DNA from 3 places in the Arthrobacter sp. SDR-2R genome. Region 2 is predicted to be linked to each of the others. Evidence: predicted binding sites of a transcription regulator. Region 2 holds the regulator's gene; each other region holds the start of a gene.
What was found. Region 2 encodes HrcA, which represses chaperone genes, less so after heat shock. Its sites were predicted from a motif close to TTNGCACTCGNNNNNNNCGAGTGCNAA; they were not measured.
Positions count from the first base shown of each region.

Region 1: a site for HrcA is predicted at 8,474-8,500, ahead of AC3ANU_RS08740 (FmdB family zinc ribbon protein). Genes of this name have one in related genera too.
Region 3: a site for HrcA is predicted at 4,017-4,043, ahead of AC3ANU_RS05435 (Hsp20/alpha crystallin family protein). Genes of this name have one in related genera too.

Region 1 is NZ_CM173231.1:1,864,941-1,874,967, forward strand. It holds gene AC3ANU_RS08715 (SURF1 family protein) at 1-628, shown strand, start outside; gene AC3ANU_RS08720 (DUF3817 domain-containing protein) at 625-1,134, shown strand; gene guaA (glutamine-hydrolyzing GMP synthase) at 1,262-2,851, shown strand; gene AC3ANU_RS08730 (AAA family ATPase) at 2,980-7,269, shown strand; gene cpaB (Flp pilus assembly protein CpaB) at 7,297-8,040, opposite strand; gene AC3ANU_RS08740 (FmdB family zinc ribbon protein) at 8,153-8,419, opposite strand; gene AC3ANU_RS08745 (5-formyltetrahydrofolate cyclo-ligase) at 8,529-9,149, opposite strand; gene galU (UTP--glucose-1-phosphate uridylyltransferase GalU) at 9,257-10,027, shown strand, end outside.
Region 2 is NZ_CM173231.1:2,585,834-2,595,115, forward strand. It holds gene lepA (translation elongation factor 4) at 1-1,061, shown strand, start outside; gene hemW (radical SAM family heme chaperone HemW) at 1,087-2,316, shown strand; gene AC3ANU_RS12045 (DUF4870 domain-containing protein) at 2,340-2,750, opposite strand; gene AC3ANU_RS12050 (DUF3097 domain-containing protein) at 2,870-3,721, opposite strand; gene hrcA (heat-inducible transcriptional repressor HrcA) at 3,893-4,906, shown strand; gene dnaJ (molecular chaperone DnaJ) at 4,994-6,121, shown strand; gene AC3ANU_RS12065 (16S rRNA (uracil(1498)-N(3))-methyltransferase) at 6,124-6,903, shown strand; gene AC3ANU_RS12070 (GerMN domain-containing protein) at 6,890-7,807, opposite strand; gene AC3ANU_RS12075 (PhoH family protein) at 8,213-9,282, shown strand, end outside.
Region 3 is NZ_CM173231.1:1,169,233-1,179,259, forward strand. It holds gene AC3ANU_RS05415 (NAD-dependent epimerase/dehydratase family protein) at 1-770, shown strand, start outside; gene AC3ANU_RS05420 (S8 family serine peptidase) at 866-2,713, shown strand; gene AC3ANU_RS05425 (phosphatase PAP2 family protein) at 2,810-3,607, shown strand; gene AC3ANU_RS05430 (MerR family transcriptional regulator) at 3,668-3,985, opposite strand; gene AC3ANU_RS05435 (Hsp20/alpha crystallin family protein) at 4,130-4,555, shown strand; gene AC3ANU_RS05440 (J domain-containing protein) at 4,620-4,997, shown strand; gene AC3ANU_RS05445 (hypothetical protein) at 5,039-5,416, shown strand; gene AC3ANU_RS05450 (glycoside hydrolase family 1 protein) at 5,514-7,061, shown strand; gene AC3ANU_RS05455 (App1 family protein phosphatidate phosphatase) at 7,083-8,195, opposite strand; gene AC3ANU_RS05460 (DUF72 domain-containing protein) at 8,228-8,959, opposite strand; gene AC3ANU_RS05465 (glycoside hydrolase family 15 protein) at 9,021-10,027, shown strand, end outside.

The DNA of each region.
Region 1 (10,027 bases), 720 kb from region 2:
GCTCCATGACGGAAAGAGCGGCTACTGGGTGGTCTCGGCCTTCGCCGTGAACGGCGCCCCCACCCTGACCGGAGCCGCCGCAACACCGCAGACCTGGATCCCCGTGGCACGCGGGTGGGTGGCGGAACCGCAGGACGCGGCAGCACCGCCGTCGGGCCTTGTTGAACTGACCGGACGCCTGCTGCCGTCCGAGGCGCCGGTGGCCGGGAAAGCGCCGAAGCCGGGGGAGGCCTCGGCTGTGTCCGTGGCGGAGCTCATCAACTACTGGGACGTGAGCAGCTACCCGGGCTTCGTGTCGGCCACCGCAGAGGTGGTGGGCGGCCAGGACGTGAGTGCCGCGGCCGTACCCGGCAACCTCTTGCCGCTGGACATCGGCCCCCAGCCGCCGGCACAGCACATCAACTGGCTCAACCTCTTCTACTCCATCGAGTGGGTCGTCTTCGCCGGCTTTGCCCTCTTCATCTGGTGGCGGCTGGTCAAGGACGACTACCACCGGGACCTCGAGGAGGCCCTCGATGACGCCGAAGGTTCCGAGCAGGACGAACCGCACGAACCGCACCAGCTTCCCCCGCACCAGCCTGACCAGCACCAGCAGCCTGACCAGTCCCAGCAGAAGGTACAGCCATGATTGATCCGAAACCGGCCACCCCGTCCCCGCAGGCTCCCGGCGGCAAGACGTCCGGCAGGAAGCGCCGCTTCGGCGGCACCGAGGCCCAGATCCGGTCGGCCCTGAAGTTCTATAGGGTCATGGCCTACCTCACCGGCACCATGCTGCTCCTGCTGTGCGCTGAACTCGTGGCCCGGTACGGCTTCGGGCAGTACCTGTTCGCCGGCGGCACCAACGCCGTGACCGGCCAGCCGTTCGGTTTCGGGTTCGCGGACGCCGAGCCGCCGGGAGTACTGAACGGCGTGAACGTCTCTGTTACGGTCCTGATCGTGCACGGCTGGATGTACGTCGTCTACCTGATCTCCAACTTCCGCTTGTGGTCCCTGATGCGCTGGCCCTTCCTGAAGCTGGTCCTGCTGGCCCTTGGCGGCGTGGTGCCGTTCCTGTCCTTCATCGTCGAGAAGAAGTTCCACGCCGAGGCGGAGGCCGAACTCGCTGCCAACCCGCAGGCTCCGCAGCGGTACTAGCCCTCCGGGCTGCCGGCCGCTGAGGTGCCTGGCCCCTCGCGGCGGCCGCCCGCCGTCGTACGTCTGCTCCGTCACAGCACGGCGTCTCAAGGTGCGCCGGTGCAACGGCGCCAAGTAGGCTATTACTGTGACTACTCCCACTGCATCCCAAACTTCCCAGAAGCCGGTGCTGGTTGTTGATTACGGTGCCCAGTACGCGCAGCTGATTGCCCGCCGCGTCCGGGAAGCGAATGTGTATTCGGAAGTGGTTCCGCATACCTACACCACCGAGCAGCTCCTGGCCAAGAATCCCGCCGCCATCATCCTGTCCGGCGGACCTTCCAGCGTCTATGCCGACGGCGCCCCGAGCGTGGGTGCCGACCTCTTCGAAGCCGGCGTCCCCGTCTTTGGCATCTGCTACGGCTTCCAGGCCATGGCCAACGCCCTGGGCGGCAAGGTGGACAAGACCGGCCTGCGGGAGTACGGATCCACCGAAACCACCATCCTCGGTGACAGCCGCTCGGTGCTTGAGGGCATGCCCCAGCACCAGAAGACCTGGATGAGCCACGGCGACTCCGTCCACCAGGCGCCGGAAGGCTTCGAAGTCCTGGCGACGACGGCGGGCGCGGAGGTAGCTGCCTTCGCCAACGAGGAAAAGGGTCTCTTCGGCGTGCAGTGGCACCCGGAGGTCAAGCACTCCGCCTACGGCCAGCAGGTGCTGGAGAACTTCCTGTTCAACTGCGCCAAGCTCGAGCCCAACTGGACCACCGGCAACATCCTCGAAGAGCAGGTGGAACGCATCCGCCAGCAGGTGGGGGATGCACGGGTCATCTGCGGCCTCTCCGGCGGCGTGGACTCCGCAGTGGCGGCAGCCCTGGTCCAGCGTGCCGTAGGCGACCAGCTCACCTGCGTGTTCGTGGACCACGGACTCCTGCGTGAAGGCGAAGCGGAGCAGGTGGAGCGCGACTTCGTGGCCGCCACCGGCGTGAAGCTGTACGTCGCCAACGAACAGGAACGCTTCCTCTCGGCCCTGGCAGGCGTCAGCGATCCGGAAACCAAGCGCAAGATCATCGGCCGCGAGTTCATCCGCGCCTTTGAGGAAGCCGAACTGGCCATCATCGCCGAGGCCGCTGCCCACGGCGAGAAGATCAAGTTCCTGGTCCAGGGCACCCTGTACCCGGACGTCGTCGAATCCGGCGGCGGCGAAGGTGCCGCGAACATCAAGAGCCACCACAACGTGGGCGGCCTCCCCGAGGACCTGCAGTTCGAGCTCGTTGAGCCGCTGCGCGCCCTGTTCAAGGACGAGGTCCGCGCAGTGGGTGCCCAGCTGGGGCTGCCGCAGGAAATCGTTGGCCGCCAACCGTTCCCCGGCCCCGGCCTGGGCATCCGGATTGTCGGCGAAGTGACCAAGGAGCGGCTGGACCTGCTGCGCAAGGCAGACGCCATTGCACGCGCCGAACTCACGGCAGCCGGCCTGGACAACGAGGTCTGGCAGATGCCCGTCGTCCTGCTGGCGGACGTCCGCAGCGTGGGCGTCATGGGCGACGGCCGTACCTACGGCCACCCCATCGTGCTTCGCCCCGTCTCCTCCGAGGACGCCATGACGGCCGACTGGTCGCGGCTGCCCTACGATCTCCTGGCCCGGATCTCCGGCCGGATCACCAACGAGGTGGACGGCGTCAACCGGGTGGTCCTGGACGTCACCAGCAAGCCGCCGGGAACCATCGAATGGGAATAGCATCCTAAGTGGCCGGCCTCCGCCAGCGGGGGCCGGCCGCTGCTTTTCCCGGATGAATCCCGGCAATTTCCCGTGCTCCAGTGTTGCGGTCGCTCAAGTCCGGCGCCGAAGCGGCTACTCTCGAATCTATGCCGGTATGGTCCAGGATGTCACGTGCAAGCGCAGAAAAGAAGGCAGAAGTGTCAGTTGGTCAAGGCCACCCGGAAGGCTCGGAAGAGCTTCGCAAATGGCTGTCCGGGCTTAAACCCGTTACCGGCGCGGACACGATGCTGCGCTTCACCAAGACACCCGAAGGCTCCATCGACCTTACGTCGGCACACCCCTCCGGGCTCGCCCAGCTCATGGCCGGGCGCCGCACACGCCTGTCCACCCTGATCCGTGACCGGCAGCAGTATGTGGTGGCGGCCCGCGCTTCGCGCAACATCCGGTCCAAGATCTTCGAGCTCGCCAACGACCGCGGCATCGATGCCGGCTACCTGTCCGCCGGCACTGTGGTGTGGACGTCAGCCGTCGGCGGCAAACCCCAGCGGGTGTCCGCTCCGGTCATGCTGACCGCCATCTCCCTCACGGTACGGCCGGGGGAGGACGACTTCGAACTGCAGCTCACCGAGCAGGCGCACATCAACCCGGCCCTGGTGCGGCACCTGAAGAACATCCACGGGATCGTCTTTGACGTCAACGCCGTGACCCGCCTCGCCTACAGCACCGCCCGGTTCGACCCCCAGCCTGTCCTGGACCGGCTGGCCACCCTGATCCGGCCCATCCACGGCGCGGAAACCCAGCACAACCTGCTCGTTTCCACGTTCGCCGACCTCTCCGGCAACCTCGACGATCCCTGGATCAACGACTCCCATCCCCTTGTGTCCGCGCTGGCAACTGCTGCCGGCGGCGAAGTGGTGGACGTGGAGGAACCCGACCCCTACCGCTTCCCCCACCTGGACAACAGGCACCCCAAGGACGAGCTGCTGCTGCTGGATGCGGACACTGACCAGCAGTACGTCGTGGACGCGGCCCGCGCCGGAGACTCCCTGGTGGTCAGCAGTCCGCCCGGCACCGGGCAGACCCAGACGGCCATCAACACCATCGGTGCCCTGGTGGACGCCGGCAAGACTGTCCTGGTGGTGGGCGACCGCCGCGCCAGCCTCAACGAGGTCTCCGGGCATCTGGAGTCGCTGGGGCTGGAGTCCATCCTGTTCCAGCTCTCCGGAAACGTCACGGCGCAGCAGCTGAAGGGCCAGCTGCTCCGGGCGATCGTGCGCAACGAAAAGTCACTGGAACCCCAGCTCGGGAACCTCCACAACACCCTGGTGGAACACCGGCACGCCCTCATGGACCACGTGGCGTCGCTCCACAACGTCCGCGAGCGTTGGGGCTGCTCGCCCTACCAGGCCATGCAGTCACTCGCGGAGCTCACCTCCATCCACCCCGCGCCCGCCACCACCGTCCGGCTCAAGCGCAGCGTCCTGGACAGCATCCGGGACCGCGAGGAGCTGGCCGGCAGGCTCAGGCGCGCCGCGGAACTGGGCAGCTTCAGTAAGGCGGCCACCACCAGCCCCTGGCACGGGGCCCGGCTGCTGACCCGCAAGGAAACGGAGGAAGCGCAGGACCTGGTCCGCTCCGTCGCCAAGAGCCTTCCCCTCCTCCGCGACCGCATGGACGCCGTTGCGGAGCACGCCGAAATCCGCCTGGGCGAATCATTCGCCGAGTGGGGCGAGCAGCTGGAACTGCTGGTCGCCGTCCGCGGAAGCCTGGACAAGTTCACCCCGGACATCTTTGACCGGCCCGTGACGGACCTAATTTCCGCCACCGCGCCGTCCGCCTGGCGGCGTGAGCGCGGCATCGAGCTGACTGCCATGCAGCGCTCAAGGCTGCGCCGGGTCGCCAAGGAATACGTGCGCCCGGGCGTCCACATCGCAGACCTGCACTCATCCCTGGTGCTGGTGCAGGCGCAGCGCGCCCTGTGGGCGGGCTACGCCACCACGCAGCGGCACCCCGCCGTACCTTCCGGCCTGGCCGAAATGATTGCCTTGTACCGGTCCCTGGACGGCGAACTGGCACAGCTGGGTGAGGCGCTGCGGCACACGGAAGGCGGCGGCTCGCTGTCCACCGTTCCCTACGCGCGGCTGATGGAACGCCTGGAGCGCCTGGTGGCGGACACCGACACGCTTAAGACCCTGCCCGAGCGCACCCTCCTGGTCGAGAACATGCGCGAACACGGCCTGGGCGAGCTTCTGGCCGACCTCGCCGAGCGGGAAGTCCCGGAGGGATCCGTTGCCGCCGAGCTGGAGCTGGCCTGGTGGCAGTCCGCGCTTGAGGCAATGATCAGCGGTGACGACTACTTGGCCATGTCCGACGGCGACGCGCTGCGCCAGCTTGAGGCAGAGTACCGGCTGGCGGACAACGCCCACGTTGCCAGCGGCGCCGCCCGACTGCGGTGGGACCTGGCGGAACGGTGGCGCACAGCCATCGCTGCCCAGCCCCGCCAGGCCGACCTGCTGCGGAGCCTGCTCAAGGACGGCCGGGTCTCCCTGCCGGCCCTTACCGCACAGGCTCCGGACCTGATCGGCACCCTGGTTCCCGTCTGGTCTGTCAGCCCGTACCTGATGACGGGCCTGCTTCCGGCGGAACAGCACTTCGACGCCGTCGTGATCCTCGATGCGGAAGCCACCTCGCTTCAGGCTGTCCTGCCGGCAATCGCCCGTGCACGGCAGGTGATTGCCTTTGGCGACTCGCGCATTGCCACGCCGCGGACCTTCACCGTCGGGGTGGAACGGCTGGCGCCCGGCGAGTCGGCCCACCACCGGGTGGAAAGTGCCTTCACGGCATTGTCTGCCGTGCTTCCGGTGTGGCGGCTCAACGTGGTGTACCGGGCGGTGGACGAGGACCTGGTCCTTCAGCTGAGCAAGAACTTTTACGACGGCGGCCTGCGCCGGCTGCCGGAAGGCCAGTCGGCCACGGGGCTGGACCGGTCGCTGCTGGTGGAATACCTGCCGGACGGCACGGGCCTGCCCAGTGCCGGCGACGAAGGCGTGGAGTCTGTGGTGGCCGAGGTCAACCGCGTGGTGGAGCTCGTCTTCGAACACGCCCGCCTGCGCCCGCGAACGTCGCTGGCAGTGGTTACCGCAAGCCTGCGGCACGCCGCCAGGATTGGTGAATCCATCAGGCTTCAGCTGTCCAACCAGCCGGGCCTGGCCGGCTTCTTCGGCGCCGGGCCGGAATCTTTCCGGGTAGTTGACCTTGAACGCGCCCAGGGCCTGGTCCGCGACCACGTCATTTTCTCGCCCGGATTCGGGCGGACCCCGCACGGCCGCGCCCTGCACAACTTCGGGCCGCTCTCCGCGGAGGGCGGCCGGGAGAAGTTTGCCCTGGCCATGACCCGGGCGCGCCGTTCCATGCACGTGCTCACCTGCTTCCGGCCGGAGGACCTGGACCACACCAGGCTCACCCACGGGGCGGTGGATCTTTATACGCTGCTGGACCGGGAAATTTCCGGCAACACCGATCTCGGGACTCCCGCGTCCCGTGCCGCGGCCAGCGAGCAGGCGCTGGGAGCGGACCCGCTGGTAGCGGACCTGGGGGACCGGTTGCGGGCCCGGGGCGCCAGGGTCTGGCACCAGTACGACGGCGCCATCGACGTGGTTGCCGCGGCGGATCCCCTGAACACCATGGGCCAGGACGACCCCGACCTCCCGCGGCCCGTGGCCATCGAATCCGACGGCACGGCCCAGTACCGCACCATGAGCGTGCGTGAGCGCAGCAGGCTGCGGCCGCAACTGCTGGAACGCCTGGGATGGCGGTACATGCCCCTGTGGACCATCGAGGTCTTCACGGACCCCTCGTCCTGCGCGGACCGCATCGCCGGTTACCTGGGACTTGAGAAGATGGTGCTTCCGGGCCGGACCACGTCCAGCACAGGATTCCTGGACGATGACTTCAACCACGCACTTCACGGAATTGATGGGGCGCCTGCTGCCGGTGGTTCCTACCTGCCTTCCGAGGCTGTCAGCCAAGGCCGGCGCGCCCAGGGGACAAGGGAAGCGGGTGCCACGACGAGAGAAGACCGGCCTGGGAAAGACAGGCCCGAGGAAGACATGCGCCAGAACGAGAACAACACCCGGAACACGAACGACCTGAACAGGAACGACGACCTGGATAAGAACGGCGGCTCGAACAGGAACGACGACCTGGACAAGAACGGCGGCGCGAACAGGAGCGGGGCCGCAGCCGGAACTGACCGCGGTGCCGCTCCCGCGGATTCCGCAGCGCCGGTGCCTTCTCCGGGGGCGCGGCCGGCAGCGGGGGGCACCGACGAGATCCTCCCGAGCAAGGCGGCGGAAGACGACGCCCGCAGCTGGGGTGACCGGGAGGACGATCACGATACCTGGTTGAAGGAACAGAAACCGCCGCACTGGGGCTGACCCACATCATCCGGGCCACGCTTGAGGTCAGGGCGGCCCGACCAGGACGAAGAACAGCCTGCCCTGGGTGGAGGCGCCGGCCAGGCGCAGTGATTGTTCGGCGGTGGCTGCCACCACGATCAGTCCATCGGTCTCGGTGGTGCCGAGCCATTGACCCCCTTGGCCGCCGTTGTTCGAGGTCCACAGCACCGGGACGGCAGACGCCAGGACCTCAGAGGGACCCTTCTGGTCGAACCCGTTGCCTGATGTCAGCACAATGTTGACCAGCTGGCCGGGGGAGACCAGCTGGATGGATGAGGCATCCGCCATCCGCAGGGGAACCGCGGCCGAACCGGGGGGCGTCCCTGCCAGGAGCCCGGGGCCCAGCAGCTGGGCGTCGGTGAGGAGCTGGCCCTTCCGCAGCGGCGCTGCGAGCTGCTTGCCTGCGGTTGCGGATCCATCCCGGAGGAAGCCGTCGGCCACCATCCCGGGCGGCACCTGGACCTGGGCCAGGTCTGCTGCCGTTACCGGTGTTCCCGCGGGCAGATCCCGGGCAGCGGCCAGCGCCGTGACGGTGGTGAGCGGGGCGGGAGTGAGTTGCTGGACAGCGATTGCTGCAGCTGCGCACAAGAGCAGGGCCGCTACGAGGCGTCGGTTGCGGCTTAGCCAGCCGGCAAGCCGCGAGTGCAGGGGACGCCGTCCGGGGCGGCGGGGGATGTTACGGGCACCTGCAGCATGGACATGGCCGGGGAACCGGAGACCGTCGCGGCGACGTCGGAAGAGTACTGGCATGCGCCCACGCTAGGTGACGCCAAAGCGGCACGGGAGCCTGGACGGCGGCTATGTGGACAAAGGCGGCCGGACGCAGGGAGCGTCCGGCCGCCGTCGTAAAGTCCTGGGCTGCTTAGCTGGCGGCAGCTGCTGCCGGCGTCGACGCGGCGGGGGTGGCAGCGGGCGTCGCTGCGGGTGCGGGGGAGACGGAGCTGCCCTTGGAATCGCGGGAATCCGTGCGGTAGAAACCCGAGCCCTTGAAGACGACACCGACGCTGTTGAACTTCTTGCGCAACGTGCCCTCGCATTCCGGGCAGGACGTCAGGCTGCTGTCCGAGAACGACTGGACAATGTCGAAGGCGTGGCCGCAATCCTTGCAGGCGTAAGCATATGTTGGCACTAGTGCTCCTCCTCTTGGCAAACGAGAGGTCCCGTGCTGCCGCCGGGTAAACCGTTAGCAGTCGCAGGGCCTGAGTGCTAATTCTATCACTGTGCCCGAATGGACGGGCTCAGGCGCTGCCCGCCAGTGGCCGGTATCCGGACGGGGCCAGGACGGCCGGGACCGGTCGGTCGAACTTCTCGGCCGGTATCCGGCCGGCGGGCAGCAATTCGTCATCGTAGATAACAGCGGCCAGGGGAATTTCCTTCCCTGCCGTAGCCAGGTGCCCCAGGAATTTGTCGTAGTAGCCTCCGCCCTGCCCGATCCTGTTGCCGGCGAGGTCCACTGCGGTGGCCGGAATAAAGAGCACCGCTGCGCCACCGGCCGTTTCCGGCCCGTGACGGTGCCCCGTGGGCTCCAGGATTGGTGCATATTTGCTGCGCTCGAAGCTGGTCTCCGGCGTCCAGAACACCCAGCTCAATTCCCGGCCTTCCTCGCACACCGGAAGCAGTACCTGATGGCCGCTGCGATGCAGGGCGTTGATCAGGGGCAGGGTGGGCGGTTCGTGTCCCACGCCAAGGTACACGCAGGCTATCGAGGCGTGCTTCCCTGTGACCGTCCCCGCCCATGCTTCCCCATGGACGGCCAGGGCCGCGCCGGCAGCTTCGAGCTGCGCCGGCGTCAGAGCTGCCCGCCGCCGGCGGTGGGCGGCCCTGATTCCGTCCTTGACTGCGTTGGTCTCCTGCAGCATGGTGTCCTTCCTGCAATGCCCCGTATTGGGAGGTTCTTCCCGCACCGGCACGGGCTTGCCGCTCCGGTGGTTACTGAAATGCTTGACGCTGACGTTAGATTAGACCGGTGAACACCAGTAACCCCAGAGTCCGCAAAGCCGTCATTCCCGCCGCGGGCCTGGGCACCAGGTTCCTGCCAGCCACCAAGGCGATGCCCAAGGAAATGCTCCCCGTCGTGGACAAGCCTGCCATCCAGTACGTGGTGGAGGAAGCCGTCCACGTGGGCCTCCACGACATCCTGATGATTACCGGCCGCAACAAGCGGGCCCTGGAAGACCACTTCGACCGCGTGCCGTCCCTTGAGTCAACGCTCGAGGACAAAGGGGACACGGAGAAGCTGGCGTCCATCCAGGCGGCCAGCCAGTTGGGTGACATCCACTACGTCCGGCAGGGCGACCCCCACGGCCTGGGCCATGCGGTGCTCCGCGCAAAACAGCACGTGGGTGACGAAGCCTTCGCTGTCCTGCTGGGAGATGACCTGATTGACGCCCGCGACGAACTGCTCAGCACGATGATTGACGTCCAGGCCAAAACCGGCGGGTCCGTCGTCGCCCTGATTGAAGTGGAGCCGTCGGAGATCAGCGCCTACGGCTGTGCGGACATCCAGGACATCGACGGCGAAGACTACGTCCGCGTCAACCGGCTGGTGGAAAAGCCGTCACCCGAGGAAGCGCCCTCCAACCTGGCCCTGATCGGGCGTTATGTCCTGCACCCCGCCGTCTTCGGAGTCCTTGAACACACCGAACCGGGCCGGGGCGGGGAAATCCAGTTGACGGATGCCCTCCAGGAACTTGCCTCCGGTGATGGTGAAGGGCACGGGGTGTACGGGGTCGTGTTC
Region 2 (9,282 bases):
TCGGTGAAGTGGGCTACCTGATCACCGGCGTGAAGGACGTCCGGCAGTCGAAGGTGGGCGATACCGTCACCAACCTGGCCAAGCCGGCGGCGGAGTCCCTCCCCGGCTACGCCGATGCCAAGCCCATGGTGTTCTCCGGCCTGTATCCGCTGGACGGCGCCGACTATCCGGTACTCCGCGACGCCCTCGAAAAGCTCATGCTCAACGACGCCGCGCTGGTGTACGAACCGGAAACCTCGGCTGCCCTCGGCTTCGGGTTCCGCGTGGGCTTCCTGGGTCTCCTGCACCTCGAGATCACCCGCGAACGCCTGGAGCGCGAATACAACCTCGACCTCATCTCCACCGCACCGAACGTGGAATACGAGGTGACCCTGGAGGACAAGAAGGTGGTCCGGGTGACCAACCCCAGCGAGTACCCCACCGGGAAGGTCGCCGAGGTACGCGAGCCCATGGTCTCCGCCACCATCCTGGCCCCCAACGAATTTGTCGGCGCCATCATGGAACTGTGCCAGTCCCGCCGCGGCGTCATGGGCGGCATGGACTACCTTTCCGAGGACCGGGTGGAAATCCGCTACCGCCTGCCGTTGGCGGAAATCGTCTTCGACTTCTTCGACATCCTGAAGTCCAAGACCCGGGGCTACGGCTCGCTGGACTGGAAGGCCGACGGCGAGCAGGCCGCCGACCTGGTGAAGGTGGACATCATGCTCCAGGGCGAACAGGTGGACGCGTTCAGCGCCATCACGCACCGGGACAAGGCGTACGCCTACGGCGTGATGATGACCGGCAAGCTGCGCGAACTGATTCCCCGCCAGCAGTTCGAAGTGCCCATCCAGGCCGCGATCGGTTCCAGGATCATCGCCCGCGAAAGCATCCGCGCCATCCGCAAGGACGTGCTGGCCAAGTGCTACGGCGGTGACATCTCGCGGAAGCGCAAGCTGCTGGAGAAGCAAAAAGAAGGCAAGAAGCGCATGAAGATGGTGGGCACAGTGGAGGTGCCGCAGGAAGCGTTCATCGCCGCCCTGACCACCGACGAATCGAAGGACAAGGCCAAGAAGAAGTGACCACCGCACAGCGGGGGACCCGCTGATGCCCAGCGTTCTTCCCCTCGGCGACCCGGCGCCGTCGGACGGTCTGCTGCCTGCCCAGGCAGCGGACGGTGCGGCGGCCCGGGCTTTCGGGTTGTACGTCCACATCCCGTTCTGCGCTGTGCGCTGCGGCTACTGCGACTTCAACACCTACACCGCCACGGAACTTGGCGGCGGAGCGTCCCAGGACGCATACGCCCAGACCGCCGTGTCCGAGGTGTCGCTGGCGGCTGCTGTGCTGTCACGTTCAGGGCTGCCGGACCGGAAGCTCAGCACCGTCTTCTTTGGCGGCGGCACGCCCACGCTGCTGCCGGCCGATGACCTCGCCCTGATCCTCCGGGCCGCCATCGACCAATGGGGCATTGACGACGGCGCCGAGGTCACCACCGAAGCCAACCCCGATTCCGTCACGCCGGAGTCCCTTGCCGTCCTCAAGGACGCCGGGTTCACCAGGGTGTCCTTTGGGATGCAGTCCGCGGTTCCGCACGTGCTCAAGGTGCTGGACCGGACCCATACGCCCAGCCGGGTGCCGCAGGTGGTGCAGTGGGCGCGCGAGGCAGGACTGGCTGTCAGCCTGGACCTTATTTACGGGACGCCGGGGGAGTCGCTGGCCGACTGGCGGCAGTCCCTCGAAACGGCGCTTTCCTACGGGCCGGACCACATCAGCGCCTACGCGCTGATCGTTGAGGAGGGCACCAAGCTGGCCGCGCAGATGCGCCGCGGCGAAGTCCCGGGAATCGACGACGACGACCACGCCGACAAGTACGAGCTCGCCGACCAGCTGATCACCCAAGCCGGACTTGGCTGGTACGAGGTCAGCAACTGGGCGCGGACTCCGGAGCAGGCCTGCCGCCACAACCTCGCCTACTGGCGGGGTGACGACTGGTGGGGCATCGGCCCGGGCGCGCACTCACACATGGGCGGGGTCCGCTGGTGGAACGTCAAGCACCCGTCCGCTTACGCGAACCGGCTGTCGCAGGGGCTTTCGCCCGCCGCCGGCAGGGAAACCCTGGACGCGGAAACAAGGAACCTGGAGCGGGTGATGCTGGAGGCCCGCCTCCAGTCGGGACTGGATGTCTCAACGCTGAGTGCCGGGGGACGCCACGAGGTGGCCGGACTGATCGCAGCCGGCCTGGTTGATCCTGCTGCCGCATTCCGCGGACGCCTGGTCCTGACCCTCAAGGGCAGGCTCCTGGCAGACGCAGTGGTCCGCCGCATCCTGCCGGACTAGAGCCGGCCCGCGGGCAGTTGCCCTTACTTGATCCAGCGCAGGTTGTACTGGTAGCGGTGCGGCTGGCCCCGGTTGACGTGGATCCCTGCCGCGACGGAGAAGCACGTGAGCGCCACCCAGATCAGCGTGGCAATGACCGCGAAGATGTTCCCGACGTAGGGGACGAACACCAGGATGTTGGCCAGCACCGCGGCGATGGTGGGCGGCAGGCTGAAGTTCAGCGCTTCCTTGGATTCCTGGGCGGTAAATGGCCCGCGGTCACGGAAGATCAAGTAGATCAGCAGCGAGGGGACGCACCCCAGGATCCCGCCGAAGTGCGCCAGCGTCGCCCACTGGCGGTCTTCGCTGGCCGTAAGCGGCAGGGCGTTGGCGGGGACGCCATGGTACTCGGAACGGCCCTGGCCGTCCCTGTGATCACGTGCGTTTTCTGCCACAGTCTGTTCCTTCGAAGGTGCAAGTGGTGCTGACTACAATTCCGGCGCGGTGCGCAGTGCCTCAGGAAACAAGGAACCGCACTACCAAGAATACTGGTTCCCGGGACGCCGTCCGCCCTTCACGGCACGGTCAGGAAATCGATGACTTCCTCGACCCTGCCCAGCAGCGACGCTTCGAGGTCCGCGTACGTGCGCACGGCGCCCAGCAGCTTCTGCCATCCCAGGCCGACATCTTCCTTGGTGGCGTGGGGCCAGCCGAAGGCTTTCAGGATCCCCGTCTTCCAGTCCTGCCCGCGGGGCACGGCCGGCCATTTGTCGATGCCAAGGACAGCGGGCCGGATCGCCTGCCAGACGTCCACGTAGGGGTGACCGACGATCAGGACGTTGCCGGCGGCGCCCGGGGAGGCCATGACGGCATCCGCGATGCGGGACTCCTTGGAGTCAGGAACCAGGTGGTCCACCAGGACGCCAAGACGGCGGCCGGGCCCCGGCCTGAAGTCCGCGACGGCTGCGGCAAGGTCGTCAATGCCGTGCAGGGGCTCGACGACGATGCCCTCCACCCGGAGGTCGTCTCCCCAGACCTTTTCCACCAGTTCGGCGTCGTGCTTGCCTTCCACCCAGATCCGGCTGGCCTTGGCCACCTGGGCGCGTTGTCCGGCGACCCGAACGGACCCCGAGGCCGTCCTGCCCGCCGCGGGACCGGCAGCGGCCGGCCGGGGGGCGGGTGGCATCAGCCGGATCGGCCGGCCCTCCAGGAGGAAGCCGAACCCAAGGCGGAAGGAACGCGATTTTCCCCTGCGGTCCTCCAGCGCCACCACATGCATGCCGCCGGATTTCTCCACCCGGGTCACGGCACCCACCCAGCCTGACTGCACTTCCTCGAGCACCATGCCGCGCTCCACGGGGACCTCAGGCAGTTCCGTCCGTGCGGGAGCGGATATGCCGCGTGGGCCCCAATTCCGGTAATCCATGGATTTAATCCGCCTAGCGCTAGTGTTCAACTCCGCAATTTCGCCCGGAGCGGTACCAATGCTAACAACGGGCCGAGGCATAATAGACTGTTAGCACTTAGGCATGTCGAGTGCTAACCCTGGGTTGCATCGGGAGGGGCATGCGCCCCGAACCATGGATGGAGGTGGAGAGTGAGCGAGCCACGCAAGCTGGAAGTACTGCGGGCCATCGTGGAGGACTACGTCCACTCCCGCGAGCCGGTTGGGTCCAAGGCCCTGGTGGAGCGGCATCATCTTGGTGTTTCCAGCGCCACCATCCGCAATGACATGGCCGCACTGGAGGACGAGGGGCTGATCACCGCCCCGCACACCAGTGCCGGCCGGATTCCCACGGACAAGGGCTACCGGCTCTTTGTGGACCAAATCTCGGCTGTCAAGCCGCTCTCGGCCGCCGAACGCCGCGCCATCCAGTCCCTGCTCGAAGGCGCGGACGACCTCGACGACGTGCTGGAGAGGACCGTCCGGCTGCTGTCGCAGCTGACCAACCAGGTTGCCGTGGTGCAGTATCCGCACCTGAGCAGGGCACTGGTCCGGCACATCGAATTCGTCCTGCTCGCCCCGCGCAAGGTCCTCGTCGTCCTGATCGCCAACAGCGGCAAGGTGGAGCAGCGGGTGATCGACGTCGGGCAGGACCTTGGCGACGACGCACTGGCTGAACTGCGCACCCGGTTCCTCGGTGCACTGGGCGGAACACCGCTGCGCCAACTGGCCCAGGCGCTGCCCGCCGTCGTCGCCGCCACCCCGCACCCGCAGCGGCAGGCGGCACACGCATTGGCGCTCGGGCTGGAGGGCCTGGCGCAAAACAGTCGGGAGGACCGGATGGTCATGGCCGGCACCGCCAACCTGGCCAGGTCCAACGTCGACTTCCCCCTCAGCATCGGCCCGGTGCTCGAGGCGCTGGAGGAACAGGTGGTGATGCTGCGGCTGTTGAGCGAAATGGCCCAGGACCACCGCGGCGTCGCTGTCAGCATCGGACGGGAGAACCCGTACGACGGCCTTGCCGAGGCCTCCGTGGTGGCCACTGCCTACGGTCCGGACAGCTCGGCGAAAGTAGGCATCCTCGGGCCCACCCGGATGGATTACCCCACCACCATGGCCGCCGTCAGGGCAGTGGCGCGCTACCTTTCCAGGATTTTGGGGCCCTGACTCTTGGCCGCCGGAGCGCGCTTCGGCCGGAAAGCAAGAGCTGGGCCGCCCAACTGAACGCAGTACAACAAGGAAGAGATACGAACTTTGAGCAGCCACTATGACGTCCTTGGAGTCTCACCCGAAGCGACGGGTGAAGAAATCAAAAAGGCCTACCGCAAGCTGGCCCGCACCCTACACCCGGACGTAAACCCCGGTGCGGACGCATCGGAACGGTTCAAGGCAGTAACTCACGCCTACGAGGTGCTTTCGGACCCCCAGAAGCGCCGGATCTACGACACCACCGGCAATGAGAACGGCACCGACAACGGTTTCGGCGGCGCAGGCTACGCGGGCCAGGGCTTCGCGTTCCAGGACATTTTCGACACCTTCTTCGGCGCCGGCGGCACGTCCGGTCCCGCTTCCCGTGTCCGCCGCGGCCAGGATGCCCTGATCAGCGTACGGATCGACCTCCGCGACGCCGTATTCGGCGTGAACAAGAAACTCGAAGTGGACACCGCCGTGGTCTGCCCCACCTGTGACGGATCCTGTTGCCGCCCCGGCACCCATCCGGAACGCTGCGACATCTGCGGCGGCAGCGGACAGGTCCAGCGGGCCGTCCGCTCCATCCTCGGCCAGGTCATGACGGCCGCCCCCTGCGGCACCTGCGAAGGTTTCGGCACCGTCATCAAGGATCCCTGCAACGAGTGCAGCGGCCAGGGCCGTATCCGCAGCCGCCGGTCGCTGACCATCAAGGTCCCTGCCGGTGTGGCCACCGGAACCCGGATCCAGCTCTCCGGCCAGGGCGAGGCCGGCCCCGCGGGCGGTCCGGCCGGCGACCTGTACGTGGAGATCCGCGTCAACAATGACGCCACCTACGTGCGGGAGGGCGACGACCTGCACGCCACCCTGCACATCCCCATGACGGCAGCCGCCCTGGGCACGGATGTCAGCCTGGAAACCTTCGACGGCACGCAGGAGATCGACGTCAAGCCCGGTACCCAGTCGGGGGAGATCATCACCCTGCGCGGCCTCGGCGTCACCCACCTGAGGGGCTACGGCCGCGGCGACCTGAAGGTCCACCTCCAGGTGGACACCCCGGCCAAGCTCGACCCCGCGCAGGAGGACCTCCTGCGCCAACTGGCCAAGCTCCGTGGTGAACAGATCACCGAGGGCAAGCTCGCTGCCAGCGGCGGCATGTTCGCCAAGCTCCGGGACCGGCTCGGTAACCTGTAGCGGTGAGTAACCCCGTCTTCTTCACGCCCCCCGGTTCGCTGGCCGGGATGGCGGCCGGCCAACTCTTTGTCCTCGACGGGGCGGAGGCGCGGCATGCCGTCACCGTCAAACGGCTGTCTCCCGGCGAAGCGGTGGACATCGTCGACGGCGCCGGCACCCGGATGACCGGGAAGGTGGTGTCCGCCGCTCCCTCCGCACTCGAGGTGGAATGCGGGACGCTGACCGTCGAAGACAGGCCGGACGTCCGGCTGGTGCTGGTCCAGGCCCTCGCCAAGGGGGACCGCGACGAGCTGGCCATCGAGACGGCCACGGAACTGGGCATCGACGCCGTCATACCCTGGCAGTCCGAACGGTCAATCGTCCGCTGGAAGGGCGACCGCGCAGCCCGGGCCCATGCCAAATGGGAATCCTCAGTGGCCGCGGCCGCCAAGCAGGCACGGCGCGCCTGGATCCCCGAAGTGCGGTCCGCCGTCGACACTGCCGGGCTTTCCGCTGCCGTGGAAGCTGCCGACCTCGCTGTCATCCTGCATGAGGACGCCGTTCGGCCGCTGCGCACCGTCCTTGAAACATGGCAAGGGAAAGCAGGCTCCGGACCCCGGGAAATCCTGCTCATCGTCGGTCCGGAGGGCGGCATCAGCCAGCGGGAGGTAACCAAACTCTGCGATAAGGGCGCCGTGACCGCCCTCCTGGGGCACCATGTCCTGCGGTCCTCCACGGCCGGCCCGGCCGCCGTCGTGCTTGCCAGCGACGTCCTCGGCCGGTGGACGGCTACCGGACCTTAAAGGACCTCGTGTCCTCGTTCCGGTCCGGTTCCCCGCCGGAGCCGGCCTGGGCCACCCGCAGCATGTAATCGCCCGGCGGAAGGTTCAGGGCCAGGGTGAAGACGCCGGCCTGCCCCTGTTCGGACGCAGCCGTGGTTTCACCCGCCAGGAACGGTGCTTTGCTGCCGCCGTCCGTAGACTGCAGGATCTGCCAGCGGAGCTTCGCCCCGGGAGATGTGCTGCGGCCGGTGATCTTCACGCTCCCGCCGGGCACTTCGGCGTTCTCCTGGGGATCAATGATCCAGACGGGCGCCACCAGGCCCGCGGCGCGGGTCATCAGGGCCCCGAGCTGCACTTTGCCGAAGGCTACGTAGTCCGTGTGGCCGTCCACGAGGATCCGGACCCGGATCTGCTGGCCGGTGTCGATCAGGCCCGAACTGGCGGCGGCAGCGGTTGCCGTGTAGATCAGCTGCTGGATGGCCCGGGCAGCCATGTCGGCATCGAGGTTGCTGTTGAAAGCGTCCGAGGAGACGTCGACGGTGATGACGTCCTTGCCGGAGATTGAGGTGGCAAGTTTGTCCGGGTTCTGCCAGGGCGTGAAGAAGTCAGGGTCCAGCGGCTTCTCGGACATCATGGCCCGCAGGGCGCGGGTGACCGGGTTCTCCTGTTCAGGGACGTCGCGGAATTCCCGGTAAAGAAAGATGTTCCCGCCGCTGCGGCCGATCCAGTAGACCGGCGCCTTGTTGGAGGACTGTGCGGTTTCCAGCGGGGCGCTGGTGGACAGCGTGTCCGGCATGGTGCCGCCCGTTGCCGGCACCGAGGCGAGGGTGCCGGTGGGTGAGGGGCCGCCCTCGGCCGTGCAGCCCGCAAGGACCGGAACCAGGACCAGGATTCCTGCAAGGACGGCGGGGCGCAGACGGCCCATCGGTCGTCCTGCCCTTTCGGGCGCAGAGGTTTCCGGCACTGTCCTGCCCTTGTCCTTTCCTGGCGTGGCGGGCCGATCCCCCTGGCGGCCTGGTGTTCCAGCAGATGCTGGATTTCCAGCATTGCACAGCGGCGCGGCCGCCCAGCCGCTCTTTGCCTCCGCGGGCACAACTGCAACGGGAACGATATGAGGCCGATATGAAGTTGATACCTAAGGACGTCCCGGCCCCCTCCGGACGGGTTGCAGCCGCTGCTCCATGGCGGCCTGGTATCCGGCCCGGCCCCGCGCTGGCGTAAGATAAAGGGATCGCTGGGGCCAGGAGCACCGTCCAACGGGCGCCGGCATCAGCGAACGCAAACATTGATGTCGATCTTCGAGGGGACCACGGGCCTGCGGGCCAGCACCATGACTGAATCAGCAAATGGTAAGCGCCGGCTCAATACGGGCGAAGGCAGTCCGGGTGAATTCCCGCACTCCCTGCCCGGCACCCGGACTGAAGTAGTCCTCTTTGAGAACTCCGACCAGATGGTTCAATCACTCGGCAGCCATGACGAGGCGTTGCGGTTCATCGAAGAGCAGTTCCCCGCCGTCAACTTCCATGCCCGGGGTAATGAACTGTCCATCAACGGACCCGCCGGTGATGTTCCCCGGATCATGCGGCTCCTGCAGGAAGTCCGTGGCCTGGTGGCCCGCGGCACGGTCATCACTCCTGCTGTGCTGCAGCAGCTGGTGTCCCTCCTGCGCACGCAGTCACTGCAGAATCCCGTGGATGTGCTCACCCACGACATCCTCTCCAGCCGCGGCAGGACCATCCGGCCCAAGACGCTGAACCAGAAGAACTATGTTGACGCCATCGACGCCAACACCGTGATCTTCGGCATTGGTCCGGCCGGCACCGGCAAGACGTACCTGGCCATGGCAAAAGCCGTCCAGGCGCTGCAGCAAAAAGAGGTCAGCCGGATCATCCTGACCCGCCCCGCGGTGGAAGCGGGGGAGCGGCTTGGTTTCCTCCCCGGCACGCTCAGCGACAAGATCGACCCCTACCTCCGGCCGCTCTACGACGCCCTGCACGACATGATGGACCCCGAATCCATTCCGCGCCTGATGGCGGCCGGCACCATTGAAGTGGCACCCCTGGCCTACATGCGCGGCCGGACGCTTAACGACGCCTTCATCATCCTTGACGAGGCGCAGAACACCACGCCGGAACAGATGAAGATGTTCCTCACCCGGCTCGGTTTCGGATCCAAGATGGTGGTCACCGGAGACGTCACCCAGGTGGACCTGCCGTTTGGGACGCGTTCCGGGCTGCGGATCGTTGAGGAAATCCTGCAGGGAATCGACGGCGTGAGCTTCTCGGTCCTGGATGCCGCCGACGTGGTGCGGCACCGGCTGGTCGGGGACATCGTCAACGCGTACAGCATCTGGGATGAAGCCCAGCGGAGCCGGCTCAAGCATTCAGCCGGCCGGGAAAA
Region 3 (10,027 bases), 1.4 Mb from region 2:
GCCCGGAACTGCTGGTGGTTGACCTGCGCAACTACGGCCAGGTGGTGGACGCGCTGCTGGGCGTTGATGACCGGCATGACGGGTTCGACGCCGTGGTGCACCTGGGTGCCATTCCCGCCCCGGGCATCCTTCCGGACGCAGCCACCTTCGAAAACAACATGCTGTCCACCTACAACGTCTTCCAGGCGGCGCGGCGCGCCGGCATCAAGAAGGTGGTGTACGCCTCCAGCGAGACGGTCCTGGGGCTGCCGTTCGACATCGACCCGCCCTACATCCCGGTGGATGAGGAGTACCCGCCGCGGCCGGAAAGCACCTACTCGCTGGTGAAGACGCTGGAGGAGCAGATGGCTGTGGAGATGACGCGGTGGGACCCCGAACTGAGCATCACCGGCCTGCGGTTCTCCAACGTCATGGACGAGGCCGACTACGCCAAATTCCCCTCCTTCGACGCCGACGCGACGCTGCGGAAGTGGAACCTGTGGGGCTATATCGACGGCAGGGACGGCGCGCAGGCCGTAGTACGTGCGCTGGAGAACGCCAAACCAGGGTTCGAAGCCTTCATCATCGCCAACGCTGACACGGTGATGAGCCGGTCAAGCGCCAGCCTGGCGGAAGAGGTCTTTCCCGGCGTCAAGGTCACCAAGGACCTGGGAGAGCACGAAACGATGCTGTCCATCGACAAGGCGCGGCGCCTGCTCGGTTTCGAACCCGAGCACAGTTGGCGTAACCACGTGGCGGCCGGCTCCAACACGGTGGAAAGCCAGCGATAACCACCGGTCCGCAGGAATCGCCGAGGGTTCGCGAAGGATCATCCAAGGAGCCGGAAGCCGTGTGCTTCCGGCTCCTATCCTTTTGGTATCCCCCCTTGCCCCGCCACCACAAGGACCCCAAAATTCGTACCCGATTCTTCGTGCTGCCGGCCCTCACGGCGCTGCTCTCCGCCGTCGGCCTTTCCACCGTGTCCCTGCCGGCGGCTGCTGCTCCTGCCCCCGCCGCCGCAACCGGCCGTTACATCGTGCAGTACGCCGCCACTGCCGACCTCGCAGCCGAGGTGTCCGGGCTGCGCGGCCAGGGCCTCGCCGTCGGCCGTACCTTCGAGCATGCAGTCCGCGGCGCCGTCGTCACGGCCAACCCCGCGCAGGCGGCAGCCCTTGCCAGGTCCGGGAAGGTGCTGTCCGTGGAGCCCGACGCCCCCGTCAAGGTTTCCGGGACCGAGCAGCCCGCCCCCTGGGGCCTGGACCGCGCAGACCAGCGGACCCTTCCGCTCTCCGGTTCGTACTCGTGGACCGCGGCGGGCGCCGGGGTGACCGCCTACGTGGTGGACACCGGCATCCTGGCATCGCACACCGACTTCGGTGGCCGGGTTGCGGCAGGCTGGACAGCGGTGGCGGACGGCAACGGCACCACCGACTGCAACGGCCACGGCACCCACGTGGCCGGAACCGTGGCCGGAGCCACGTATGGCGTCGCCAAGAGCGCCAAGCTGGTGCCCGTGAGGGTGCTCGACTGCAGCGGGTCCGGCTACAACTCGGACGTGGTGGCCGGCCTGGACTGGATCGCCGCCAACCATGCGGCCGGAACCCCCGCCGTGGCAAACCTCAGCCTGGGCGGAGCGGCCAGCAGCACCGTGGACGCCGCCATCCAGGCAGTTCTTGACGACGGCGTCACCACAGTGGTTGCCGCAGGAAACTCCGCCGTGGATGCCTGCACCGCTTCGCCCGCCCGCGTCCCCGGGGCTGTCACGGTGGCAGCCAGCGACTCCGCCGACAAGCAGGCTTCGTTCTCCAACTTCGGGTCCTGCGTGGACCTGTATGCGCCCGGCGTCGGCATCACCTCCGACTACTACACCTCCACCACCGCCACCGCATCCATGTCCGGAACCTCCATGGCCGCGCCGCACACCGCCGGAGCAGCCGCCGTCCTGCTGTCGCAGAACCCTGCCCTGGCACCGGCCGACGTAGCAGCGGCACTGGTAGCCAATGCCACGTCCGGCGTCATCGCCGGCGCCTCCGCGGGAACCCCGAACCGCCTGCTGTACACCGGGGCAACGGCACCTGCACCTGCGCCTGCCCCTGCACCCGCTGTCACGTCTGTTTCACCGGCCGCCAAGGCCACCGCCGTGGCAGCTGGAACGAACGTCACGGCCACCTTCAGCACCGCTGTTCAGGGCGTGAGCGCCGGGACGTTCGTGCTCAGGAATGCAGCCGGCAACAGCATCGCGGCCACCGTCACGTACAACGCCACCACCCTGACCGCCACCCTTGACCCGGCAGCAAGCCTTGCCCCCGATGCCAGCTACACCGCAATCCTGACAGGAGGAGCCTCGGCCATCCGCGATGCCGCAGGCACCCCGCTGGCGTCCACCAGCTGGACGTTCACCACTGGCCCCGCGCCCAGCGTCACCAGCTACTCGCCGGGCAGCAACGCCCTCCTGGTCCGCAGGAGCAGCAGCATCAGCGCCACCTTCAGCGAGGCGGTCCAGGGCCTTAACACCACCACGTTCACCCTGAAGAACCCGGCCACCGGCGCCGTGGTGGCAGCAACGGCCTACCGCAACGGCACCACCAACCAGTGGATCCTTGACCCCCAGGAGACCCTCGCCGCCAAGACGCGGTACACCGTGACCCTCACGGGCGGGACCAGCGGCATCCGGGACCTGGCCGGCAACCCCCTCGCCAGCCGGAGCTGGCAGTTCACCACCGGCTCTTTCTAGCCGCCTGATGGAGTGAATGGGCCGTGGCCGGGATAATCTTCACCCTAGGCATTCATCACGGCACGCATCTTCCGCGGCGTAGGGACGGGCAGCACATTGGCACAGAAATCAGCAGGTTCCGCAGTCTCTGAACGGAAAGCGGGAAGGTGGCACGCCTTCCACGAGAAGTTCGTGGTGGAGGAACGCTACGTGGACCCTGCCGACCGGCGGGGCCTGTACCGCGCGTCGATCATCCTGGCCGTCGTGGGGCTGGCACTCTTCATTGCCACCCTGGTCAGCGTGGTGCAGGCCGACGGCCTTTCCGTTGCCGACACTCCCGTGCATGACTGGCTGCTGACCACCCGTTCAGCGGCCGTCACTGCCATCATGATCTTCCTGGCGGTGATTTTCGGCCCCATCGCGCTGCCCATCATCGTGCTGGTGGTGATCCTTGTCTGGGGATTCGCAGCCAAGCACGCCTGGCGCCCCATCCTGCTCGCCTCCGCGATGCTGACCGGAGTGATCATCTCGCAAATCATCCTCCACATCGTCCAGCGCTCCCGGCCCCCCGTGGACCAGATGCTGTTCGGCGCGGACCAGACCTTCTCGTTCCCGTCCGGGCACGTCCTGGGGGCCTGCGACTTCCTGCTGGTGGGCGCCTACCTGATTTTCTCCCGGCGCCGGAACCCGCGTGCCGCGGTGTTCGGCTTCATCGGGGCCGGGATCGGCATCATCCTCGCTATCGCCAGCCGGTTGTACCTTGGCTACCACTGGCCCACGGATGCGTTGGCGTCGTTCGCGCTCTCGCTGCTCATCCTCTCCGGGGTCATCGCGCTTGACACGTGGCGGACGGCCAGGATTCCGGGGGAACCGATCACCGGAGAGCTGTCAAGGGCCGAATCCACCGGAGAGTAGGAGCTTACCGGGAGCAGTCCGGGAACCGGATCCCGCTTACTGGGCCACTTGCTGGCCCACTTATTGCGGCCGCGATTTTGCCCGCTTGAGTGCCCGGTGCAGCTTCACGTTGGCTGCCTCCAGCTCCAGTACCTTCGCAACGCCCGCCAGGTTCAACCCCTCCTGCAGGAGTTCGCCGATCCGCAGCAGTACGGCAATATCGTCGTCGCTGTACTGGCGCGTGCCGCCCGCCGTCCGCGAGGGCGTCAACAGTCCCTTGGTTTCGTACAGCCTGATGTTCTGCTGTCCGGTTCCCGTGAGCTCCGCCGCCACCGAGATGGCGTACAGGGCCCGTGAACCGGGGGAGCGGCCAGCCCGACCTGCTTCAGGATCCGCCATTCTTTCTCCCAAAAATCGCTTCCGCTGGTACCTTGCTTCAGTTTTGCACGAGTGCTATAAAAAATCTATATCCACCACCATAGATTAAAGGAGGTGGTGGGTAGCTGCAGATCCAGCACCTGGAAGCTAAAGGAGTGGGAAATGATGTTGATGCGTACGGACCCGTTCCGTGAGCTGGACCGGCTCACGCAGCAGGTCTTTGGAACCTCCGCCCGCCCGGCAGCCATGCCCATGGACGCGTGGCAGGAAGACGGGGAATTCGTGGTGGCGTTCGACCTTCCCGGTGTGAACGTGGATTCCCTGGACCTGAACGTTGAGCGGAACGTCCTGACCGTCCGGGCGGAGCGCAAGGACCCCACGCAGCCCAACGTGGAGCTCGTGGCCTCTGAGCGTCCCCGGGGCGTGTTCAGCCGCCAGTTGATCCTGGGTGACACCCTGGACACCGAGCACATCAAGGCCAGCTATGACCAGGGTGTCCTGACCCTGCGGATTCCGGTTGCCGAGCAGGCCAAGCCGCGCAAGATCGAGATCCAGACCCAGCAGGGCGAGAAGCACCAGATCGGCAGCTAGGACCATGCTTTCGTGCCGGCGCCCCTGGCCCTCCGGGCGGGGCGCCGGCGAAACAGGAGGCAGGATGACTGATCTCCCCGACTACTACGCCATCCTGGGCGTAGGCCGGGACGCCGGCCGCCAGGAAATCTCGCATGCCTACCGCGCCCTCATGCGCACCCACCATCCGGATATGGACGGCGGGCGGGCTTACGAAGGCATGGAGACCATGGGGGATACGACGGCGGAGAAGGGCAACACTGCACAGGGGGAGGAACTTCTCCGGATCATGCAGGCGTTTAACGTGCTGCGTGACCCCGGGCGCCGCGCCGACTACGACAGGAAGCTGGCGGCAGCTGCGCCCACCAACATTCCGGTCCGGAAAGTCCGCAGCCGTGGCGGGCAGTCCGGACCTCCCATCCGCGTCACCCCGGTGCGGTGGGAAAGCGGGCCCTGGTCCTGATCCAGGCCCTGGGCCATTGATCCAAGGAGGCGGAAAACTGCATGGGCGACTGGCGGCGCTACGATTCACACCTCATTCCTGCATTCTTCGAACGCTTTGAGCAGCGGTGGGGCGAGGGAACCGCGCCCTTCCTGGACCCGGAGGCGCACGAACAGCCTCTGCCGCGGGCACAGTGGATCAACCCCACCACGGGTGCTGCGCTGGCGGTGGTTCCGGTATGGACCGCCGATGAGAGGCAGCAGCGTTCCTTCGGCGTGTTCTACCTCCCGCCGGGCGGGGACATCTGGGTCCTGCGGCCCGGGTACACCGGCTACCTGGAGCCGTCCGACGACGACACGGAACACCTGGTGACGCTCCGGAATGATGCCTTCCGCAAGGCAGTGGCGCACGCCAAGGAGTTCCTGTTCGGCACCCAGTAGTTGCCGGCGCCGGGAGCGGAGTTGCTGCTCGTCAGCCGACCTCCGCTGTGACATTCTGGGACGTACCCTAACTACCGTGACCAAAGGCTGGACCCCAATGCACATCACCGCCAAGGACCTCGCAGCGCTCATCCCCCCGGGGTTCACGCTTGGCGTCGCAACCGCAGCATTCCAGATCGAAGGGGCGCTGGACGAGGATGGACGGGGGCCGGCGGGCTGGGACAGGTTCGCTGCCCGGCCCGGTGCCATCGTTGAGGACCACAGCCCGGTGGTGGCCACGGACCACTACCACCGGATGCCGCAGGACGTGGCCCTCCTGAAGCAGCTCGGCGTTGACTCCTACCGGTTCTCCTTCTCCTGGCCGCGCATCCAGCCGGGCGGCACCGGCCCGGCCAACCGCGCAGGCATGGCGTTCTATGACCGGCTCCTGGACGAGCTCCTGGCCAACGGAATCTCGCCCATGGCCACCATCTACCACTGGGATACGCCCCTGGAACTGGATGAGGCCGGCGGCTGGATGAACCGGGACACCGCCTACCGGCTGGGGGAGTACGCGGCGCTCGTGGCCGATGCCTTCGGTGACAGGGTGGCCCGGTGGGTCACCATCAACGAGCCGGCAACGGTGAGCGCCAACGGCTACTCGCTGGGGCTGCACTCCCCAGGCAAGGAGCTGGCCCTGGGTGCCTTCCCCACGGTCCACCACCAGCTGCTGGGCCACGGGCTCGCCGTCCAGGCCCTTCGCGCGGCGCGGGTGCCCGGCGAAATCGGCATGACCAACGTCTACTCACCCATGGTGCCCAACTCCATCAACCCGCTGGACAAGATCAGCGCGGGGCTTATGGACCTGGGGCAGAACCGGCTCTACGCGGACCCTGTCCTGACGGGCAGGTACCCGGACCTCATCCGCGCGGCCAAGTTCTTCAGCTCCTTCGAACATCCCGAAGAGGACATGGAGATCATTTCCCAGCCCCTCGATTTCTACGGGCTCAACTACTACATGCCCACCAAGGTGGCCGTTGGGCCGGGCAACGGCGCCGTGCCGGCCAGCATGGCCGAGGCCATGGGCAGCGACCTCAGCGCGGCCGGAAACGGCGCTACGCCTTTCCACGTGGAGACGTGGCCGGAAGCGGACGTCACCGCATACGGCTGGCCGGTCAAGCCGGAGTACATGGCCGTGGCCCTGAAGGAGATGGCCGAGCGGTACCCCAACCTGCCGCCCGTGATCATCACCGAGGGCGGAGCCAGCTTCGAGGACATCATTGTCCGGGACAAGTCCACCAACACCAGGTTCATCCCGGACGAGCGGCGGCTGAAGTACATTTCAGACCACCTTGAAACCGCGCTCCGGGCCACGGCGCCCGGTGGGGTGGCCGAATCCGTGGACCTGCGCGGCTACTACGTGTGGTCCTTCCTGGACAACTTCGAGTGGTCCGCCGGCTACAACCAGCCGTTCGGCCTCCTGCACGTGGACTTCGAAACGCTCGACCGCACACCCAAGGCGTCCTACTTCTGGTTCCAGGAGCTCATCGAGGAACGCGACCTGGCTGCCGCGGCCGGGGCGGCCATCGCGCAGGCAGCGGTTCCGGAGCTGTTGGACAGTGAATTGCCCGACGACGGCGCACCCCTGGGTGCCAACGCGCAGTAAGGCTGCGCAGCCGGGAGCCGTTCAGCCCCGGAGCAGGTCCAGCATGGCCAGCTGCTTGGCGATGCCGGCGCCGTCGGGCGAGTAGATCCACGGCACGCGGGAGGTGGTGTGGTCGCCGTCCTCGGAGTGGCCGCCGGCGAACACGGATTCGCTGACGGACAGCTGCCGGATGGCGATTGCTGCAACCTTGTCCGGATTTTCGGCGGCAAAGGCGGAGTAGATGGCCTCGTCATGCTGTCCGTTGTCGCCGATCAGGAGCCACCGCATGTCCGGGAATTCCTGGGCCAGCCGCTCCAGGTTGCGGTGCTTGTGGTCCTGGCCGCTGCGGAACCAGCGGTCCTGGGTGAGTCCCCAGTCCGTGAGCAGCAGCGCGCCCTTGGGGTACATGTTGCGGGTCAGGAACCGTGCCAGGGTGGGGGCCGCGTTCCAGGGGCCGGTGGACAGGTAAATGACCGGGGCTTCAGGGTGCTCGATGGTCAGCCGGTCCAGCAGCACGGCCATCCCCGGAGTGGCCATGCGCGCCCGTTCGCTGAGCACGAAGGTGTTCCACAGGGCCAGGAAGGGCCGGGGCAGGGCGGTCACCATGACGGTGTCGTCGATGTCCGAGACGATGCCGAACTGCACGCCCGGAGCGATCACCTGGATCAGTGCCTCCGCCGGCTCGGTTCCCTCGGCCCGCAGCACGGCAGTGTGCCAGCCGGGGGACAGCTGCACGTCCACCTCGGTGTCGATCAGCCCGCCCCGGTCCGCCGTGACGTGGGTGACCACATCACCGATGGTGATTTCGACGTCGGAAAACTGCAACGGCACCCCCGTGAACGCCCGCCAGCCGCGGATGTTCTGGTTGCCGTTCCTGGCCGCGTGCTCGGCCTTGCTTCCGGGCGGCGGCTTCTGTGTCAGCAGTACCCTGCCCAGGACGCGCACCCGGGTGGTGGAGCCATAACCCTGGTACGCGATGGTCTGCGGCACGAACTTCCACCGCTTGGCGAGCTGGATCCGGACGTCGTTGACCGCGTCCGACAACCGGTGTGCCAGCCGGAAGAACTGGCTTCCGGACAGGGCGGTGCGGCCCTTCGTGTTCCGCCGGGGTGGGCGTGCCGTGTCCTGGTCGGGGTTCTGCGGGGCCGAGTCCATGCCACCACTCTGCCACAGGGCGGCAGCGGGCATCAGCCGTTGCCGAGGATCGCGCGCAGGGTCCGGGCATTCCACACGGCGTTCCCGCCGCCGTCGTTGTTGAAGTACGCGTAGACATCGATGCCCGCGCCGTCCCACTCACGGATCCGGTCGGCCCACCAGTGGAGGTCGGCGTCCGAGTAGGAGCCGCCGTAGAGGTGCTGGTGGTCGGGTCCGTGCAGCCGGACATATGCGAAGGAGGCGGTGGTCCGCAGGATGCAGGGCAGGTTGGCGCCGCTCATGATGCAGTAGGCGGCCTGGTGCCGCTCCAGCAGGGCAAACACCTCAGGGCAGTCCCAGCTCGGGTGCCTGAACTCCACGGCAACCCTGATCCACGGCGGAACCGCAGCGAGGAAGTAGTCCATCCTGGCGTCGTCGCGCTCCAATTGGGGCGGCAGCTGGACCAGGAGCACGGCACGTTTGTCCCCCAGTTCGTGCCAGCAGCGGGCAATCCGCTCCACCCAGACTTCCGGTGAATACAGTTTCCGCGCGTGCGTGAGTCCCCTGGGAGCTTTGACGGACATGGCGAACCCGGGCGGCAGGCGCCTGTTCCATCCGGCGAAGGTGGTATCCCTGGGCCAGCGGTAGAAGCTGGCGTTCAGTTCCACCGTGCTGAATTCGGCGACGTAGCACTGGAGCCGGTCCCGCACGGGCAGCCCGGGCGGGTACAGGACGTTCTCCCAGTGGTCGTAGCTCCAGCCGGAGGTGCCGATGTGGATTCCCATTTGCCTCAGGCTACACCGGGCTTCCCCTTCCGTTCGGGCCCGGGTGTGGCAGGGTAATGTCATGGCGCGAATCGAAGATTATGCCGTTGTTGGCGACCTTCAGACCGGAGCCCTGGTCAGCAGGGAAGGCTCGATCGACTGGCTCTGCCTCCCGAGGTTCGATTCCCCTGCCTGCTTCAATTCGCTGTTGGACACGCCGGACTCGGGGCGCTGGCTGCTGGCTCCGGAAAGAGGGGGCGAATGCACCCGCCGGAGCTACCGCGAGGGCACCCTCATCCTGGATACGGAGTGGGAGACGCCGGACGGAACCGTGCGCATCACCGATTTCATGCCGCCGCGTGATTCCGTCGCTGACATCGTCCGGATTGTGGAAGGCATCAGCGGCAGCGTCAGGATGCACGGCGAACTGGTCCTGAGGTTCGACTACGGGCACATCATTCCGTGGGTGCGCAAGGACAAGCGCGGGCTGCACGCGATCGCCGGTCCGGATGCCGTCTACCTGGTCACTCCGGCACCCCTGCATGGCGAGAACATGCACACTGTCAGCGACTTCACCGTGAATGCAGGCGAAAAGGTACCTTTCGTGCTGACCTGGGCGCCCAGCCATGTGGGACGCCCGGTATCCGTGGACGCGGAAGTAGTCCTTGACAGCACCTTTGCATTCTGGCGGGGCTGGTCCTCGCAATGCACCGTCAAGGGCAAGTACCGGGAGGCCGTGGTCCGTTCCCTGATAACGCTCAAGGCGCTGACGTATGGCCCAACCGGCGGGATCGTCGCGGCCGTCACAACGTCGCTGCCGGAGCAGCCGGGCGGCCAGCGTAACTGGGACTACCGCTACTGCTGGCTGCGGGATGCCGCCATGACGCTGCAGGCGCTGCTGGCGGCCGGCTACACCGCGGAGGCCGCTGCCTGGCGGGACTGGCTGCTCCGGGCCGTGGCCGGCGACCCCGCCGACCTGCAGATCATGTACGGGATCCATGGCGAGCGGCGGCTGCCGGAAATGGAGTTGCCGTGGCTGAAGGGTTACGAGAACTCGGTACCGGTGCGGATCGGGAATGCGGCGGCTGA